Regions from separate parts of the Mesorhizobium sp. B2-7-3 genome, predicted to be linked through region 4. Evidence: predicted binding sites of a transcription regulator. Region 4 holds the regulator's gene; each other region holds the start of a gene.

The links. Region 4 encodes LexA, which represses DNA repair genes until DNA is damaged. Its sites were predicted from a motif close to TGTTCNNNNTGTGTTCNG; they were not measured.
Region 1: a site for LexA is predicted at 1,869-1,886, ahead of FJW04_RS13375 (UvrD-helicase domain-containing protein). Genes of this name have one in related genera too.
Region 2: a site for LexA is predicted at 1,369-1,386, ahead of dinB (DNA polymerase IV). Genes of this name have one in related genera too.
Region 3: a site for LexA is predicted at 1,641-1,658, ahead of uvrA (excinuclease ABC subunit UvrA). Genes of this name have one in related genera too.

What each region holds. Positions count from the first base shown of each region.
Region 1 covers NZ_VFTY01000005.1:175,349-178,673, forward strand. Annotated here, with positions in the region: gene FJW04_RS13375 (UvrD-helicase domain-containing protein) at 1-1,828, opposite strand, end outside; gene FJW04_RS13380 (glucose/quinate/shikimate family membrane-bound PQQ-dependent dehydrogenase) at 2,085-3,325, shown strand, end outside.
Region 2 covers NZ_VFTY01000009.1:46,700-50,024, reverse strand. Annotated here, with positions in the region: gene FJW04_RS20425 (alpha/beta fold hydrolase) at 1-34, shown strand, start outside; gene dinB (DNA polymerase IV) at 89-1,336, opposite strand; gene FJW04_RS20415 (helix-turn-helix domain-containing protein) at 1,497-1,913, opposite strand; gene FJW04_RS30435 (hypothetical protein) at 1,964-2,110, opposite strand; gene FJW04_RS20410 (hypothetical protein) at 2,078-2,194, shown strand; gene FJW04_RS20405 (SDR family oxidoreductase) at 2,318-3,199, shown strand; gene FJW04_RS20400 (alpha/beta hydrolase) at 3,306-3,325, shown strand, end outside.
Region 3 covers NZ_VFTY01000010.1:238,521-241,845, forward strand. Annotated here, with positions in the region: gene uvrA (excinuclease ABC subunit UvrA) at 1-1,491, opposite strand, end outside; gene FJW04_RS22790 (hypothetical protein) at 2,189-2,488, opposite strand; gene FJW04_RS22795 (ATP-dependent Clp protease proteolytic subunit) at 2,576-3,181, opposite strand; gene FJW04_RS22800 (SRPBCC domain-containing protein) at 3,205-3,325, opposite strand, start outside.
Region 4 covers NZ_VFTY01000017.1:35,287-38,611, reverse strand. Annotated here, with positions in the region: gene FJW04_RS28025 (ComEC/Rec2 family competence protein) at 1-842, shown strand, start outside; gene lexA (transcriptional repressor LexA) at 836-1,579, opposite strand; gene FJW04_RS28015 (GntR family transcriptional regulator) at 1,990-2,763, opposite strand; gene FJW04_RS28010 (ABC transporter substrate-binding protein) at 2,913-3,325, shown strand, end outside.

The DNA.
Region 1 (3,325 bases), on a different contig from region 4:
ACATGTCGGTGTAGCCGCTCTCCTCGAGAATGGTCTCGGCGAGTTCGGTGTGCGGCGTGGTTTCCAGCGCCTTTTGCCAGCGTTCGAAATTGGCCGCGACCTCGCGCAGCGCGGCGCGCGGTTTCGGCTTCAGCTCGTCGCTTTCCGCCAGTGTACCCGCCGCCTCCAGCATCGGGATGCGCAAGGCGCGCGCGGTGTCGTGGATCTGGCGGATGGTCGCTTCGCCCAAGCCGCGCTTGGGCACATTGACGATGCGCTCGAAGGCGAGGTCGTCGGTGCTGTTGGCGACGACGCGGAAGAAGGCCAGCGCGTCGCGGATTTCCATGCGCTCGTAAAAACGCGGACCGCCGATGACGCGGTAGTTAAGGCCGAGCGTGATGAAGCGGTCCTCGAAGGCGCGCATCTGAAAGGACGCGCGGACCAGGATCGCCATATCGTTCAAATTGTGCTTCTGGCGCTGGTAGGCCTCGATGGTCTCGCCGATGGCGCGGGCTTCCTCCTCCGAATCCCAGGCGGCGTGGACGTTGACCTTGCCGTCCTCGGGATCGTTGCGGTCGGTGAACAGCGTCTTGCCGAAACGGCCCTCATTGTAGGCGATGAGATGGGAGGCGGCGCCCAGTATGTGCGCGGTCGAGCGGTAGTTGCGCTCCAGCCGGATGATGGTGGCGCCCGGAAAATCCTTGTCGAAGCGCAGGATGTTGTCGACCTCGGCGCCGCGCCAGCCATAGATCGACTGGTCGTCATCGCCGACGCAGCAGATATTGACTTTGTTTTCGCTCACGGGCTGTTCCGCGCCTGCCGGCGTGGGCCCTCCGCGGGGGCCTCGCAACGGCTCGGACGCCCGGTCGGGCTTGCGGCCTTCGGCCGAAACTGCTGATTCGTCCTCTGGAGTTGCGGGTCTATAGCCACCCGCTTCCGTTCCATCCGAAACACCGGAAAAACTTGGAACGCGCCCACCCGGAGAACCACTTCGTGCTGGTTGTGATCCGCTCGGCCTCTGCGCCAGAAGCCGCAGCCACATGTATTGGGCGGTGTTGGTGTCCTGGTACTCGTCGACGAGGATGTATTTGAACCGCCGGTGATAGTCCTTCAGCACATCGGGATTGGCGCGGAGGATGCGGATCGGGTGGCAGAGCAGATCGCCGAAATCGCAGGCGTTCAGCGTCTGCAGCCGCTCCTGATAGGACTTGTAGAGCTCGCGGCCCTTGCCGTTGGCGAAGCTGCGCGCATCGCCCTCGGCGATGTCGGCCGGACCCTGGCCCTTGTTCTTCCAGCCGTCGATCATCTGGGCGAACTGTTTCGCGGGCCAGCGCTTGTCGTCCAGGCCCTCGGCCTGGATCAGCTGCTTGATCAAGCGCACGACGTCGTCGGTGTCGAGGATGGTGAAGTCGGACCTCAGCCCGGCAAGCTCGGCGTGGCGGCGCAGCAGCTTCACCCCGATCGAGTGGAAGGTGCCGAGCCACGGCATGCCCTCGACATTGCCTTCGCCGATTAGGATGCCGATGCGCTGCTTCATCTCGCGCGCGGCCTTGTTGGTGAAAGTGACGGCCAGGATCTGCGAGGGGAAGGCCCTGCCGGTGGCAAGGATGTGGGCGATGCGGGTGGTCAGCACACGGGTCTTGCCGGTGCCGGCGCCGGCCAGCACCAGAACAGGGCCTTCGGTGGTCTCCACCGCCAGCCGCTGCTCGGGATTCAAGCCCCTGAGATAGTCGGGCGCATTGTTTTGGCCGCCGCGGGCAGCCATGGCGCGCGCGGCAATGCCCGACGGGGCCGTGGGCCGCGCATTGGGTTCGTCGAAAAAGGGCATGTCTTCGGAAAAGCCGGACATCTCCCCCGAATGTAGTGATTCGGGAGGGAAAGACCAGAACTGTCTACGTTTTGTTCCGGTAAAGTGCCCGATACGGCGGCTTCACCGATATGGGAACCGCCGTTGTGGAACAATCCCAGGCGGAACGAGGTTGCTGCCCGCGGGCTCGCGACCTACGCTTGACAGGCGCCGCCGTCAGGAGAAAGTTGCACGAGCAACACGCAATGCCGGGTTGCCCTAGCCCGCCCATGCGCGCAACAGTCGAAGGAGTATCATCTTGGCTGTCACCATCACCTCCCTCATTCTCTTCCTCATAGGCCTGGCGCTTGGCGCCGGCGGCATCTGGTTGGCTTCGCTGGGCGGCAGTTGGTACTACATCATCGTCGGTCTCGCCTTCCTGGTCGCCGCCTGGCTGCTCTACCGGCGCCGTGCCACGGCGCTCTGGCTCTACGCGGCGATCGTGCTCGGCACGCTGGCCTGGGCGGTCTGGGAAACCGGCTTCGACTGGTGGGAGCTCGGCCCGCGCGGCGGCATCATCGTGCTGGTGGCGTTGTGGCTGCTGACGCCGTGGGCGCGGCGCGGCCTTGCCGGTCCGGACGGACGAGCCCCTTTGATCCTTGCCGTGCTGGCTTCGCTGGCGGTGGCCGGCTATTCGATGACCACGGACCCGAAGGATATCGGCGGTGCGCTCGACACCGACAAGGTGATCCCCAACGCCAATCTCGGCGGCGATGTGCCTGCGGGCGAATGGCACTATTACGGGCGCACGCAGTTCGGCCAGCGCTATTCGCCGCTCGACCAGATCACGCCGGAAAACGTCGCCAACCTGAAGCCGGCCTGGACCTATCGCACCGGCGACGTCAAGGGCCCCGACGATGTCGGCGAGACCACCTATCAGGTGACACCGCTCAAAGTGGGCGACACGCTCTATATCTGCACGCCGCACAACTTCGCCATCGCCGTCGATGCGGCGACCGGCAAGGAGAAGTGGCGCTACGATCCCAAGATCAAGCTCGACAAGGACCGCCAGCACCAGACCTGCCGGGGCGTTTCCTATTATGCCGATGCGGCGGGCGCCGCCGGCCAGCCCTGCGCGGCGCGCGTCTACTTGCCGACCTCGGATGCGCGGCTGATCGCGCTCGACGCCGCCAACGGGCAGGTTTGCCCGGCCTTCGCCGAGGGCGGCACGCTCAATCTGTTGACCGGCATGCCGTATCCGAAGTCGGGCTACTACTACTCGACCTCGGCGCCGCTGATCGCCGGCGGCAAGATCATCGTCGGCGGCGCGGTCAACGACAATTATTCGACGCAGGAGCCGTCCGGCGTCATCCGCGCCTATGATGCGAGCAGCGGCAAATTGCTGTGGAACTGGGATTCCGGCAATCCGGACCAGACGACGCCGCTGGCGGCCGGCCAGACCTACACCGCCAACTCGCCCAACATGTGGTCGACGCCGAGCGCCGACGAGAAGCTCGGCCTGCTCTACGTGCCGCTCGGCAACCAGACGCCGGACCAGCT
Region 2 (3,325 bases), on a different contig from region 4:
CTATGGGGTCGGTGCAGCGTCGGCCCGACAGTAGCGAAGCGCGGCATGGTGTCGATTGGCGCGCCGTCGGGGACAGTCCCTTTTCCGCTCAAAGCTCCTTTTCCGCCAGTTCCCTGAACTCGTCGGGCACCGAGCGGGCCGCTTCCAGTGCCACCGTACCGTAGCCGACCGCCTGTTTGCCGAAACGCTGGCGGATTTTGTCGATGGCGCGGTCGGCGCCGAAGCGCGCGAGGCCTTTTTGGCTGCCCGGGCGGCGCTTCTCGTCGGCGAGGCCGAGCGGCAGGTCGAGCTGCAGTTCGGCGCTCTCCTCCAGGTGCGAGACCGAGATCGCCAGCAGCGAGATCGTTTTCTCCTGGGGATGCCCGGCGAGCACGCCGCGCACCAAATCCCCTGCGATCTCGGCCAGCATGGCGGTCGCCGAGATCGGCTGTTCCAGCGTGATCGAGCGCGTGACGGCGCTGAGATCGGCAAAGCGCACGCGCACGGTCACCGTGCGGCCGGGGCGGTTCTTGGCGCGCAGCCGGCTGGCGACGCGGTCGGCCAGATGCAGCAGTGTGGGCACGATCACTCGCGCCACGGCCGGCTTTTGCCCGAGCGCCGATTGCGCGCCGGCCGAGTGCGCCCGGCGCTTCGTCTCCAGCTTGCGCGGATCGCGGTTCCACGACAGCGCCGCGAGCTTTTCGCCGGCCGCGGGGCCTAGCAGCCGGGTCAGGGCGCCGCTGTGGGTCCGGGCCAGCTCGCCGATGGTCTCGACGCCGATCTCGGCCAAGCGCGCCCTGGTTGCCGGGCCGACGCCCCACATCAGCGAGACCGGCAAATCGTGCAGAAAGGCAAGCTCGGTGCCGGGCTCGACCACCACCAGCCCGTCTGGCTTGGCGACTTGCGAGGCGATCTTGGCCAGATGCTTGGTGCGCGCCACGCCGATCGAGATCGGCAGGCCGAGTTCGGCCCGCACACGGCCGCGGATCGCCGTCGCGATTTCCCGCGGGGAGCCGAACAGATGCGTGCAGCCGGCGACATCGGCGAAGGCCTCGTCGATGGAGATGCGTTCGACCACCGGCGTGAAATCGTCGAGCACCTTGATCGCCGCGTCGCCCAGCCGCTGGTAGTGGCTGAAATTGCCGCCGACGAAGATCAATTGCGGGCAAAGCTCGCGCGCCTTGCGTCCCGGCATGCCGCCGCGCACGCCAAAGGCGCGCGCTTCGTAAGAGGCGGCGAGCACCACGCCGCCGCCAACCGCGATCGGCTTGCCGCGCAGCGACGGGTCGAGCAGTTGCTCGACCGAGGCATAGAAGGCGTCGAGATCGGCATGCAGGATGGTGGCCGTCGTTTCCATCCTGTTCCGCTCATCCGCGATTGCTGATAGACAGAAACATATAGTGAACAAACAGAGATCGTTGTCAATCGGGTCTTTGCTGCATCGGTGTCCTTTGGGCGTAACCGAGGCGCGTAAAGTGCCTCCTTTTCCACAGGGCGGAAGGAGGCAGCGCCACTTCCTAGACAACATGCTCCGCCCGCAGTGCCGCCTTCATCCGTTCCAGCGCCGGCTCGCCGCCGGCCGCCAGTTCGTCGGCGATACGGGCGAGCTTGTCGTCGGACTTGCGGTGCTTGCTGCCCCAGGCGCCGAGCGTGGCCAGCACCGGCAGGAGATCGATGCCGGCTTCGGTCAGCCGGTAGATCGCCTTCAGCCCGTGGCTAGGGTCGTCGCTGCGGGTGAGAATGCCTTCGTCCTGCAGCGTCTGCAGCCGCTCGGCCAATGTGCGCGAGGAGATGCCTTCATCGGATTGCAGGAACTCGCGAAAATGCTTTTTGCCGGCGAAGACCAGGTCGCGGATGATGAGCAGCGTCCAGCGGTCGCCGAGCAATTCCAGCGACAGGCTGATCGGGCAGCCGGATCTTTCACGCGTCGACATCTCTACGGTTCCATTTTTAAATCACTTTACTATTGACATCGTTCTTTCCATCAGTCAAATGCTTCCAAAAGTAAATCGTTGGGCCGCAACTTGGCCAGCAGGAGGACGCGGCGCTGATCGCGGCCGGGTTGGTCGACGAGTTCCAGCTGTTCGTCAATCCGGCCGTGCTGGGCGCCGGCCACCGCATTTTCGACCAAGGCGGGTTCCGAAACCTGCTTCTGCTTGGTTCGAAGGCTTATGCCTGCGGCATGGTGGTCAGCCGCTACGCGCCGGCAGGCTGATCGCCGGCGTGTAGGCCGCACGCCGGTAAAAAGACGTTTGGCCGGAATCCTTTGCCCGCTTCTCTTCGTCTTCAAGGTGGGTCGCCGGAAGGGCGGTCGCATCAACGCTGAATGGAGAGACAGATGATCCTGGTGACAGGCGCCACCGGCCTGAGCGGCAAGGCAATCGTGCGCGAGTCCGCGCGGCAGAAGCATCAAGTGAGGGCGCTGGTTCGCGGTCTTAACCGGGCATCCGCGGCAGGGCTCGGCGGACTTGCCGGCGTCGAGCTGGTCGACGGCGACATGCGCCGGGCGGAGACGCTTGGCGCGGCCCTCGATGGTGTCGATCGCGTGCTGATGATTTCGACCGCCGCGCAAGACATGGTCGAGACGCAGTGCCGTTTTATCGACGCCTGCAAGCAGGCCGGCGTCGCGCATGTGGTGAAGTTTTCCGGTGCCGAATCCAACATCGGCTATGACGCGACGAAGTTCCGCTTCACACGCATGCATGAGGAGGTCGAGCGCTATCTCGAAGGAGCCGGCATGGCGTGGACGCATCTGCGCCCCAGCCAGTTCATGCAGGCCTATCTGCGCGACGCGCCGACCATCGCCGCCGAGGGCGCCTTCTATCTGGCGCTTGGCGGCACCGAACTGTCGCCGGTCGATGTCGAGGACATCGCCAAGGTCGCCGTCCGGCTGCTGCGCGATGGCGGCCATGAAGGCGAGAGCCTCGACATGACCGGACCCGAGGCGCTGACGATGAGCGACATCGCGGCGCGGATTTCGCAGGCGATCGGCAAGCCGGTCCGCTACGTCGACATCAGCCCGCAGGACCGCCGGCGCAACCTGCTGGCCGCCGGCGTCCCCGCCGACTTCGCCGATGCGCTGGACGAGCAGTTGACCGAGCGCCTGCGGCGGCCGAAATCGCGGGTGCATCTGGCCACCCACGATATGTTCGGCGTGCGCGCGACGCCGTTCGTCGAATTCGCCCAACGCCACGCGGCGATGTTGCGGGGCGAGGCGTAGGCCGCCGAAAAAAAACGCAGGTCGGCACGTATCCTTTTTGCCTGCCCGTCCGTCTCTTGCCTGAAGGTCGCGCCGGACCGCGATCGGCAACCACGGAGAAACGGTCATGGCGAGCATGCAAAGTCA
Region 3 (3,325 bases), on a different contig from region 4:
GAGCCCGACATCGTTGAGGAAGCGCAGACGCTCGCGGATTTCTTTCAGGACGCGGACAGCGATCTCGTTCTGCTTGTCGTTGAGCTGCGCCGGCAGGTCGGTGAACCATTTGTCGGCGTTGCGGATCGACTGTTCCGTCACTTCGCCAATGTGCTTGCCGGCGATCTTCACCGCCAGCGCCTCCGGCTTCAGCCGGTAGCCCTTGCAGACCGGGCAGGGCGTTGCCGACATGAAACGCTCGATCTCCTCGCGCATCCAGGCGGATTCGGTCTCCTTCCAGCGCCGTTCGAGATTGGGGATGACGCCTTCGAAGGTCTTGGTCGTCTTGTAGGAGCGCAGGCCGTCATCATACTGGAAGGTGATCTCGCGCTCGCCGGTGCCGCGCAGGATCGCTTCCTGGGCCGGCGCTGAAAGATCCTTGAACTTGTCGCCGAGCTTGAAGTCGTACGCCTTGCCCAATGCCTCGAGCGTCTGCGAGTAATAGGGCGAGGTCGATTTCGCCCATGGGCTGACGGCGCCGTCGCGCAGCGACACGTTCTCGTCGGGCACCACGAGGTTGGGGTCGATGGCGCGCTGGCTGCCGAGACCGTCGCAGGTCGGGCAGGCGCCAAACGGGTTGTTGAAGGAGAACAGCCTGGGCTCGATTTCCGGAATGGTGAAGCCGGAGACCGGGCAGGCGAACTTTTCCGAGAACAGGATGCGCTCATGCGTCTCGTTCTTCGACTTGTTGACCGAATCCTCGCCAGTCTGGCTGGCATCGAGCGGCCTGTCGGCGAACTCCGCCACCGCCAGCCCCTCGGCCAGCTTCAGCGCCGTCTCGATGGAATCGGCAAGTCTTGTGGCAAGGTCGCCGCGCACGACGATGCGGTCGACGACGACGTCGATGTCGTGCTTGTACTTCTTGTCCAGCGCCGGCACATCGGCGATTTCATAGAAGACGCCGTCGACCTTGACGCGCTGGAAGCCCTTCTTCTGCAACTCCAGCAATTCCTTGCGGTACTCGCCCTTGCGGCCGCGCACGATGGGCGCCAGCAGGAACAGGCGCGTGCCTTCCTCGACCGCCAGCACCCGGTCGACCATCTGGCTGACCGTCTGGCTCTCGATCGGCAGGCCGGTGGCCGGCGAATAGGGCACGCCGACGCGGGCAAACAGAAGGCGCATATAGTCGTAGATCTCGGTGACGGTACCGACCGTCGAACGCGGGTTCTTCGACGTGGTCTTCTGCTCGATCGAGATGGCCGGCGACAGGCCGTCGATCTGGTCGACGTCCGGCTTCTGCATCATTTCGAGGAATTGCCGGGCATAGGCCGAGAGGCTCTCGACATAGCGGCGCTGGCCTTCTGCATAGATGGTGTCGAAAGCAAGCGACGATTTGCCGGAGCCCGACAGGCCGGTCATGACGATCAGGCTGTCACGCGGCAGGTCGAGATCGACATTCTTCAGATTGTGTTCGCGCGCCCCGCGAATGGAAAGATATTTATGGTCGGCCATGTCAGGTCGCCGCCTCAGATCTGGAATTTGTGGGATCGGCGGGTTTCCCCGGCCATTCCCTATGTAGTTATTTTTGCCGCCACGTCGAGAGACGCCACAATTCTCGACAGAAGTCGTTTAACCGCCTTTCGCGCGAGGGGGCAAGCGGAAAGAACAAAGGCCGAACACGCTCCTGACAAAGCTGTGCGGAAGCTGACCCGAACGTAAGCTCCCGGCGATCACATTTTTCCGTAACCGGCTATTGATGGTTGACGCGGCCAACTCACGGGAGCAGTCTTGCGAAGTCAGCGAAGCCGGCCGTCTATCGATGGCCTCGCCGCCCCAAGGCGGCCTGCGAGACGCCGCAGGCATTTGCGATTTGCGCTTCACGACGACAATGTCGCAACGGACAAGAGGAGCGGAGCATGACGCCACCGGATAGTCCCCCAGGGCTTCAGTTGTTACTGGAGCCGCGGCAGGCATAAGTGCCAAGGGCAGGCGTTTGCGCCACCCGACAAACCGTGACCTGCCGTATCCCTGAAAATCAGAGACTGCTAGTCGGATCGTCGGCTGAATGCCGCGAAGCATCCGAAATCAAACGCCGGCAGTACACTCCCGGCAAAAATGGATTTGAGATCCAGAAAAGCCCCGTCCGTTTGCCCAAGGCACGGCGGGGCTGTTCTTTTGGCGGGCTCCAGTTGGAAGGCCCGATCTTTGCCTATCTGGGTGGCTTGGTCCCGCCAACTCCGACATCGACGGTGATGCTGCCGGAAATCCTGACATCGGTATTGCCGATCTTGAACTGCCCGTTGCCGCTGCTGGGGAACGCGTCGTCGGGTTCGGGCACCGGGGCGGGCTTTGCGATGCGATAGTCGCCGGTTACGCCGGGCAGGGCGCCTTTCCGAACCGACGACGAGGCCTCGTCGGCAAGTGCCGACCTGGACACAAGGCCGACGATGGCAAGCACCATGGCGGCCGTGACACGGTGCGATGTTCTTGATCGATGAGTGTCGGTCATCCCTTGTTATAGGGGCCTGCCGCCACCGGAGCCAGAGCGGGATCGTCAAATCTTCGACAAGCAGCAGGATTTGACCTCACTCTGGTCCTACGCAGCCTTTTTGCGGGTGTCGAACACATGGTCGACGATGCCCCAGGCCTGGGCCTCGCGGGCGGTCATGAAATGGTCGCGGTCGAGCGTGCGCTCGACGTCTTCATAGCTGCGGCCGCAATGCTGGGCGTAGAGTTCGGTCATGTGGCGTTTGGTCTGGCCGATGCGTTCGGCGTGCCGCTGGATGTCGGAAGCCTGGCCCTGGAAGCCGCCCAGCGGCTGATGCAGCAGGATGGTGGCGTTGGGTAGTGCGATGCGCCGCCCGGCCGTGCCCGCCATCAGCAGGAACGATCCCATCGATGCGGCAAAGCCCATGCACACGGTCGACACCGGGCAGCTGATATACTGCATCGTGTCGTAGATGGCGAAGCCGCTGGTCACCATGCCGCCCGGCGAGTTGATGTAGAGCGAGATCTCCTTCTCGGGATTGTCCGACTCCAGCGACAAAAGCTGCGCGCAGACCAGCGCCGAGACGTCATCGTTAATCTCCCCGTTGACGAAGACGATGCGCTCGCGCAGCAGCCGCGAAAAAATGTCGAATGCGCGTTCGCCGCGGCTCGATTGCTCGATTACCATCGGCACAAGACTGGCAACACCGCTCATTTTCTGTCTCCAATTTTCCGTGTTCAAGCCGCGTGCAGCAGCAGAAGGCGTGGGGTGTTCGCGGCTATAGGCGTGCCGGTCCCGTGCAGCGAAAGCCGGCAGCCTGCCCCCGCCATGGCCACGGCCGGCATCGCCTTGCGAGCA
Region 4 (3,325 bases):
CCGTCGCCAGCGCCCTGCTGATGCCATTCGGACTGGATTGGCCGGCTCTCTATCTCATGGGCAAGGGCCTGACAGCTATGATCGCCGTGTCGGCGTGGATATCGGAGCGCTCTCCGGTCGATGGAGTCGGGCTGATTTCGCAGCAATCCGTGCTGCTGGTCACCGTCGCGCTGGCAATCGCGACGATGGCGACGACATGGCTGCGGCTCGCGGCGCTGCCATTCGCGCTTGCCGGCCTGTTGATTGTGTCGCACACACGCGCGCCCGATGTGCTGATCTCGGAAGATGCGCGGCTGGTCGCGCTGCCGATCGGCAATGGCGAACTGGCCGTCAACCGGGAACGTCCGAACGAATTCGCAACCGACAACTGGAAGCGCGCCCTGATCTCCGAAACAATCGTCAAACCGGAAATGTTCGACACGACAGACAGGCAATTCGATGTTGCCAGTCCCACCGACCTGCCGCCGGGATCGCCCTTCTACTGCCGCGAAGGCCTGTGCCTTGCCAGGCACCCTTCCGGCGCGATCATTGCCTATGTCGAGGACCGCAAGACCACCTGGAAAGCCTGCGCTTTCGCCGACCTGATCATCGTCAACGACGCAACCGCCTATGACGCCTGCCATAATCCACTGGTTCTCGTCGTCACCAAACGGCAGCTCGCCCGCAAGGGAAGCGCTGCCGTCTTCTTCAATCCCCAGTCGGCCACGACCCGGGCCGCGATCGCATTCGCCATCGACGGACCATACCGGCCCTGGCACGAACAGCGAAAATTCTCACGCGAGGCGAGGGGGCTGCCGCCGTACAAAAAACCCGACAAGCCCGATGGCAAGCCGGCTCAGTAACGCCTGATCAACCCGACCAGCTTGCCTTGCACCTTGACCCTGTCCGGCCCGAAAATGCGCGTTTCGTAGGCTGGATTGGCGGCCTCGAGCGCGATCGAAGCGCCTTTGCGGCGGAACCGCTTCAGTGTCGCTTCCTCTTCGTCGACCAGTGCCACGATAATTTCGCCCGGGCTTGCCGTGTCGGCATTGCGGATAATGACCGTGTCTCCATCGAAGATACCAGCCTCGATCATCGAGTCGCCCTTGACCTCCAACGCATAGTGCTCGCCGCCCATGATCATGTCCGGCGGCACCGAGATCGAATGCGTCTGATGCTGGATGGCATCGATCGGCACACCGGCGGCGATACGGCCCATGACCGGGATGGACACGGCTGAAACCGCATCGTCGTCGTTGCCGGCCGCGGGCAGGCGCGAAGGCGCAGCGGCCGGCCTGATCTGGCGTCCGAGACTGCCTTGGCCAAGGCTGCCTTGGATGACGCTTGGCGAGAACTTCTTTGCCGCATTGAGGCCCGGCGCGATCGAGTCCGGCAACCGCAGCACTTCCAGCGCGCGCGCCCGATTGGGTAGCCGGCGAATGAAGCCGCGCTCCTCCAGCGCCGTGATCAGGCGATGGATCCCCGACTTGGAGGCAAGATCGAGTGCTTCCTTCATCTCGTCGAAGGAAGGCGGTATCCCGCTTTCCTTGAGCCGTTCGTGGATGAACATCAGCAGTTCATGTTGCTTGCGTGTCAGCATGGCGGCCCCCAAGACATTGAACGAAAGGTTGAACCAGAATCGAAAAAACAAACCCAGAACAAACACTATCTGTTCCAGTTGTGTTCTGCAACCGTTTAAAGTTTAATGAATTTGTTAAGGGGTCTGAAGTTTTTTGCCCGCGACGGCGGGCGGCAACCAGTCCTTTCCGCCGTCGGCAGGCGCATTGAAATCGTTTTGGTTAATGGCCTGTGGCCCATCCGCCGACGAGGCTTTGGCATCAGTTAGTTGGAAGGCTTCTCCTCGGAAGGACGTATAAATCGCGGAGCCATTATTCGCGGAACGAAACGAAACCAAAATGCCAACGATTGGTAGCTTCGGGCGGCCATGGATCGGGGCGTTCGGCGCACTCCGGCCAGCGCGTTCGAATAGGCGTCGCGGAAGCGCTGAAGTTATCCCGAACCCGCCTTCAAGCTGCCGGCGCGAGCGGCGTATCTGGTAGCGCCGCTGTCTTCGCTGTGGACATAGACGTGCAGTGTGTAGCCGATATGCGCCGTCATCAGCGCCTTGGCCCGCTCGACGTCACGGTCGAGCGCCGCTTCCATGATCGCGGTATGGTGTTCGATCGCAATCGCTTCGCGTAGCGCTTCGATTGCCTCTTCATAGCCATCCTTGAGGCCGGCCGCGGCCCGCAGTGTCGGCGCCAGACCAAGAAAGCGATGATGCCGGCGCAGCTGATCCGAGATCGTCGAGCGGAACCGCAACAGCCAGTCGCATGTGGCGGCGCTCAGCAGCGCCGCATGGAAAGCCTCGTGGTTCTCGTCCCATCTGTCGACGGCCGCGTCCGAGGGATCGTCGACCGCCGTCTTGCAACGCGAGAGCCGGTAGTGGGCGGTGACCACGGCATCCTCCCACTCCCTGCCGCCTTTTTCCATCGATTCGAGGAACAGGGGTATCTCGACCACCATCCTGGCGCGTGCCAGATCCTCCAGCTCGGCCCGCGACACCGGAGCCACGGCAAAACCACGATTGCTGATCGCGGTGACCAGGCGTTCGGCCTCGAGCCGCGACAGGGCTTCGCGCAACGGTGTCCAGCCGACGCCATAGGTGCCGCGCAGCGCACTCAGTTTGAGCGGGGCGCCGGGCATGAGGCGCGTGGTCAGGATGTCGCGCCGCAACAGCTGATAGGCGGCTTCCGTTTTTGTGGAACTCGTTTCATCCCGCATGGTGATCAATCCGTCGTCTGGCGAAAGTATATATGATATTGAGGCACAGCAACAATTATATATAATGTTTGACACAGACCGGCGGACTGACCATGATCGCCGTAGTAGCCGCGTTTCCAAGCGGCCCTGATCAAATCTGGGAGGAAATGATGTTGAAGTCGAAATCCGCTTGGTTGTCGGGTTTGGCCCTGGCAGGCGCATTGATGGTCGGTGCCGGCAGTGCCGCGGCCGATCAAATCCGTATCGGCATTGCCAATTTCGGCGAGCATCCGCAATTGAACGCCGCCACAGCCGGCTTCAAGAAGGCGCTGACGGATAATGGCTTCGTCGAGGGCAAGGACGTCGTCTACACGGAGAGCCACACCAATTTCGATGCATCGCTGGTGCCGCAGATGATCGCCAAGCTGCAGGCCGAGCAGCCCAAGCTGATCTACACCATCACCACGCCGGTCTCGCAGATCGCCAAGAAAGCGCTCGCCGGTTCCGGCATTCCGATCGTTTTTGCCGCGGTCACCGATCCAGTGGCGGCCAAGCTGGTGCCGTCATGGGACGCCGGAGACGA